2 regions of the Shewanella sp. BC20 genome follow, and region 1 is predicted to be linked to the other one. Evidence: predicted binding sites of a transcription regulator. Region 1 holds the regulator's gene; the other holds the start of a gene.
What was found. The regulator LexA, encoded in region 1, represses DNA repair genes until DNA is damaged. The targets are predictions, from matches to a motif close to TACTGTATNNNNATACAGTA.
Positions count from the first base shown of each region.

Region 1 (3,192 bases):
ACGGAACACTGCCGTATAGAGTTTATTGCCGTTAAAACTACGGCGAATAAAGAAAGCGCCGCCACGGCGGAATAGCGGCCCCGCAGGCCAGAAGTTTAGGTTAATCCCCGCCGCAATATGCGGTGGCACCATGCCTTGGTAATACAGAATGTAGGATAACAGCAGGTAATCCATATGGCTGCGATGGCAAGGTACATAAACAATCTCGTGACCATCATGGTGAAGCTGACGGATTTGTTCAGCACCTTTGATGTTGATACCGCTGTAGAGCTTGTTCCATAACCAAGTTAGGAAACGCTCGGCAATACGCACTAGGCTGTCGGAATAATTCGCAGCAATTTCATCAAGATATTCAATTGCTGTTTCACGGGCTTGGGTTTCGGAAATCTTCTTACTCGCCGCTTCTTCCTGAATCGCCTTGCGTAAGGATTCGGATTTCAGCAGGGAGTGGAACATTGCCTGACGATTCGGCAGCACAGGCCCTGTCATCACTTTGCGTTGGCGGCGGAAATGTACTCTAGCCACCCGCGCCAGTTTATGGGCAATCCCCATATCGGTGCCGTGTTCGTCGGCCATGTAACGTAGCGATACCGCATTCGAAAACTGAACAAAGTTGTGACGGCCCAAAAATAGGATCATCAAGCACTTACGTAACCAAGTTGGGTTCTCGCGCTCAAGCACAGCCGCCTTCATGGTGTCGTCTTCTTTACCCGGAGTACGGCCCCAATACAGACTCACAGGCACCAGCTGAATATCTAACTCTGGCTTTTCCTTATGGACGGCCAACAGGCGCATAAAACATTCGAGGAATGGCTCATTACTGGCACGCTCGCCAAACAAAGGCTTACGGCCTTCGAGGCAAACTACACGGGGCGCGACAACGCCATTGACCACGAGCGGCTCGTAGGGGCTTGGCAAACCCAGCTTAGTGGTGATTTCGCTTAACGCAGCAATATCACTCAGGGATTCTGTTTTCATTACATAAGCAAGCGGTCTGGACGCGTCCAGATTCAGATCGGCAAAGGGATCCTGCGGCACAACAATAGTGTGCACTAAGTGTTTTTGGATCCAGCGTAATGATTTCAACCAAAGAGAGTCTTGTTTAGGCATTATTCTTATGCAATGTAAGTACGTTCATTAGCCCCATAGAATACCAGATTCTAGGGAATATTCGCTAATACTCTCCAATCGCGTTAAAAAGTGGTTAATACTTGCACTACGAATAATACTGTATATACTAACAGTAACTGTATAGAAAAACAGGAAAGAACATGAGACCGTTGACGCCACGCCAAGCCGAAATTTTAGAGCTGATTAAACGTAATATTGCCGAGACTGGCATGCCACCCACCCGGGCCGAAATCGCCACCCGTTTGGGTTTTAAAAGTGCAAATGCCGCCGAGGAACACCTTAAGGCATTGGCAAAAAAAGGCTGCATCGAGATCATGCCTGGCACTTCCCGCGGGATCCGCCTCCCAGTTGAGGAAGAAGATAACAGCGAATCTGGCTTACCACTGATTGGTCAAGTGGCTGCGGGCGAACCTATCCTCGCCCAAGAGCATGTCGAACAGTATTACCAAGTCGACCCCAGCATGTTCCACCCAGCCGCCGATTTCTTGCTGCGCGTCAGAGGCGACAGTATGAAGAACATCGGTATCCTCGAGGGAGATCTGCTCGCCGTTCATAAGATACAGCAAGCGCGCAATGGCCAAGTAGTTGTTGCTCGCGTTGACGATGATGTAACAGTTAAACGCTTTGAAAAGAAAGGGAATCTCGTTTATCTACATGCTGAAAATGAAGATTACTCCCCGATTAAAGTCGATTTAAGTTTCCAAAGTCTAACAATTGAAGGGCTCGCCGTAGGGGTGATCCGCAATGGAGATTGGCTATGAACAAACTACTAGGTAATGCCCCGCGTCACCCCGGTTTATGGCTCGATGCGGTACGCGAAACCGATACTGACTGGCAGCATACGCCTATCATCACTATGCCTACCGAGAGCCAAGGGCGCCAAGAGCTAATGCAACTTAGTAAACAGTTGGCACAACTGAGCCAACAAGGCCGCTGGGTCGTGCTCATCAATCCACCCAGTATTGGCTACAAGCAGTTACTGGCCAGCGCTGGCGTGCGTATGGATCGCGTACTCTTAGTCCATGCGAAAGATGAAGTGGAAACCCTGTGGGCCATGGAAAAAGCCTTAACTAGTGGCACTTCCAGCGCAGTAATTACTTGGATCCACTCACTCGATGCCCGTGACAATCGTCGTTTGCAAATTGTGGCCAAGAGCGCCCGCGCCATGGGAATCGTGCTCGAAGGTTTCGTAAATCACTCACCTACGGACGCGACACTCAAGCAACCAGCTCACTTTGCCCAAGGTAGTTTTTTTAGCTCTGTTCATTAAAATTTTTGCACTGCGTATTTAGCCTTGAAAGCCGCCTCACCTGTGAATGTGGGGCTTTTTTTTGGCAATTTTTCAGACAATTAGAAAAAGAAGTGATCTTGATCAATTTTTAAACAGCAAGTATGTTTGATTCAGGCGAGCATAATATATCGCCCGTTTAGGCAAAAAATATCGACGATTTATCGAATATCTCTTGCCCACAAAAATCGAGAATAATGGGTTTATTCAGCAGTATGTGCCAGTGTGGCTAATACCAGCAGTAACAATACTTAATCAAAAGTAAGCCGCCAACGCACGTTGAAGTCAGAGAAGCTTTTTTGGGAACTGAAGAGTTTGCATAGAGTTGAGACTTACTGTGTTGCTCTTCTTTGTAGTTGCTATTCGCAATTGGCAGAGGAGAAGTCTTGTGAAGCAATGGTTGTATTGTTTACTCGTGGTGCTATTCGCCCCACCGTTGGCCGCAGCGGACATGCGGTTCAACATGACCCCCGGCGTAACAGAAATCAGTGGCAAGGTTTATCACTTACACATGACGATTCTGTATATCTGCTGCGCGATAGGCCTAGTGGTTTTTGGCGTGATGATTTATGCCATGATCAACCACAGAAAATCCAAGGGCGCGGTCGCGTCTCACTTCCATGAGAGCACAAAAGTCGAAATCGCGTGGACGATTATTCCTTTTGTCATTCTGATCTTAATGGCGATTCCCGCCACGAAAACTCTGATTGCCATGGAAGATCCCAGCAATGCCGATCTCACGGTAAAAGTCACAGGTTCTCAATGGAAATGGC
Region 1 is NZ_NHRI01000009.1:87,046-90,237, reverse strand. It holds gene plsB (glycerol-3-phosphate 1-O-acyltransferase PlsB) at 1-1,110, opposite strand, end outside; gene lexA (transcriptional repressor LexA) at 1,272-1,892, shown strand; gene CBX96_RS11065 (cell division inhibitor SulA) at 1,889-2,401, shown strand; gene coxB (cytochrome c oxidase subunit II) at 2,808-3,192, shown strand, end outside.

Region 2 (3,192 bases), on a different contig from region 1:
CTTGACCAGCAAATTGGATCTTGGCTTTACCGCTGTGATTAACGCTATCCAGTAGGTTCATTAAGGCTCTACTTTTTGGCTGTGGTTTGACTTCATCAAATAATCCTAGTTGAAACACACCTGGCGCATAAAAATCCCCCAGCATGACGCCCGCCTTGGCATAGGCATATCCTTCACGCCAAAGCCTAGACAAGAGCCGCTGCGCTAATGCGATAAAATCGCGGGTATCGTCACTGGGATAAGTTAAATTGCCTGTGAGCACCTGACTGTACTGGGGTTGATGTTCAGTGAAATAACTGGTCCGAATAAATACGGATAGGGTACGTGCAAATTGACCCTCAACACGCAGTTTTTCGCAGGCTCGACAGGTGTAATCATTGATGGCCTGCTGCATTGCCGTGAACTGGGTAATGCGTTCACCAAAAGAGCGAGAACTGACGATTTGCTGTTTTGTTGCGACGACCTGTTGAATATCATCACAGGCAATACCGTTTAGCTCATGCACCGTTCGTTCGACTGTGACCGAGAAGCTGTCTCGGATGAGCTTAGGTGGGGCATCGGCAAGCTGTAGGGCGGTATGTATACCCATAAGCTTTAAACGTTGCGCAATTTTTCGGCCAATCCCCCATACCTCATCAATTGGCGTCAAGGCCATTAATCGCCGTTGGCGTTCCGTCGTGCGTAAATCGACAACACCTTGAGTCATGGGATATTTTTTAGCGGCATAATTGGCGAGTTTGGCTAAGGTTTTACTAGGACCTATGCCAACACAGACACTGATCCCAATCCATTGTTGGATCCGTTGGCGAATATCCGCGGCTAACTGAGTGATATCTTGGCATCTATCGAGCCGAGACAAATCTAAAAAAGCCTCATCAATTGAGTAGACTTCTACCCTTGGCACCATGTGCTCGAGAGTGGTCATCACTCGATTTGAAATATCGGCATAAAGTGCATAGTTGGAGGAAAATACCGCTATATTATGGGCGCGGATCATGTCCATCACCTGATACACGGGGACGGCCATTTTGACGCCTAATTGTTTCGCCTCTGCTGAGCGTGCAACTACGCAACCATCGTTATTGGAAAGCACAACAATGGGTTTGCCTTGAAGATCGGGGCGAAACAAGCGTTCGCAGGAAGCGTAGAAGTTATTGCAATCGACGAGGGCAAATAGCGTTGCAGTCATTTGAATTTCTTCACCACACAGGTGACAACACCAAATAGGTTTAGCTCGGAATCATGGTGGATGTTAATGGCTTTAAATGCCGGATTACGGGGTATTAATTGCACTATTGGACGTAACTGCAATTGTTTAACGGTAAACTCACCATCGACGGATGCGACCACAATATCACCGTGCGTAGCCTGTAATGCTCTGTCCACCACTAATATGTCGCCACTCGAAATGCCCGCATCGACCATTGAGTCTCCCTGTACCTTCACAAAAAATGTTGCTGTGGGGTGTTTAATACAAAGTTCATTGAGATCGAGTGAATGCTCAATGTAATCATGGGCAGGAGAAGGAAATCCAGCCGCAACGGAGGAGCTAAAAAGTGGATACTGTGTTTGTGTGAGCATATGCATAATGAAAATCAAAATACTGTATATAAAAACAGTATAGCGTATTTTGATGACTTGTCGAAAGTGTGTTGAGTAAGACGACAGGCAAACGTTGAGGTCGCACAATCAGATGCAAAGGAATAGTAAGCACGACGTGGGGATGACTTTAGGTCACAACCTTCTAATTCACTAATGTTAACGCATGGGGTTGTCCGCTAAGTTGGTTGCGGCACTCCTTTGCCGCAATTTAGAGTCTCGTTTGGCTCATAAAACTAGGGTTATTTTCCTATACCTCAAAGGCTTAGCTTATCCAGCCTAATAACTGCCACCAGAGGTAGTCCAGCGGCATCAGCACTAGTAAGGTGATCAGCGCTAAGGGTAAGGTGACTTTCAGCAGATGGGCGAGGGACTCTTGAGACAATTGCATCGCCAAAATCAGCGGCGGCGCTTGATAGGGGAAAATCACCGTCGAAAAGCCGATCACTTGGGTCATCAATACTGCAGGGAGAGAAAACCCTGTCGCATTCGCTAAGTCGGCAGCCATTGGGGTTAATACCGTGGGCACGCCAGGCACGGTTGCCACTAACCCGGTTAAAGTCGATATCAGTGATAAGGACATAAAGTTGAGGAAGGAGGCGCCTTGTGACAAGGGAAGGTATTGACTGAATACTTGGCCGAGTTCGCTGCCAAGCCCAGATTGATTGACTAAGACGCCTAGTCCGAGTGCGGCGGCAACAAAGATAACCGTTGAAAAATCAACTGACTGATTAAAACGCTTTGGTTCAATAATGCCCCATTTCGGTAGCAAAAGGATAATGGCGGTCGTTAGCCCCACCCATGCAGGATTGATCCCATGCCATGAGTCAGTTATCCAAAATAACAGGGTGATGATGAGTAACACCCCGAGTTTAACTTGCTTGACCACATCATACGCTTCGATATCCGTCGCTGCTGCCATCTGGGTTTTATCTATCTTGGCCGGAAACAAATACACCACGAGTGCCACTATGATGGCCGATTTGAGTAGACCCAAAATCGGAAAGTGCAGAAACAGATATTCTGCATAGCCAAAATGCACGTTAAACAGATTTTCGCTCGCACCAGCCAAAATCATATTGGGAATATTGGCGGGCAGTACCGCAAGGCTTGGCATATTACAGGCGAGTGCTAGGGCGATGGCTATGCCTATTCTACCATTACTGCCGCGGCTAAACCCGAGTTGCTCGGCCAAGGCCATGCCGATGGGCAGCATCACAACCGCGCGCCCAACGGAGGATGGCATCACAAATCCCAGTAACATCGCGCTGATGACCAGTCCTGCAATCATGCGTGGATAACTCATGGTTAACGCGGGGGCGATAAGGGCGGCGAGGCGGCGACTCAATCCCGATTCTGAAATGGCGCTACCAATCACAAAGCCGGAGATAATTAACCACACCGCCGCCGAACCGAATCCCGAGAACAACGCACTGGGATCGATCAGCTTGAAAATGGTGGCCAAGGCAAAAAAGATCAGCCCCGCCATAAAGGGCGGAATAAAACCCGTGCTCCAAAATAGCAGGGTAATGAGTACGACCGATGCGCTGTAGGAAAAAAGGGCCGGGTGCTGCTTGAGTGGAAACATGGCCA
Region 2 is NZ_NHRI01000003.1:185,777-188,968, forward strand. It holds gene umuC (translesion error-prone DNA polymerase V subunit UmuC) at 1-1,189, opposite strand, end outside; gene umuD (translesion error-prone DNA polymerase V autoproteolytic subunit) at 1,186-1,587, opposite strand; gene CBX96_RS05065 (SLC13 family permease) at 1,865-3,192, opposite strand, start outside.
Region 2: umuD (translesion error-prone DNA polymerase V autoproteolytic subunit) is a predicted target of LexA. The motif match lies at 1,602-1,621, and genes of this name have one in related genera.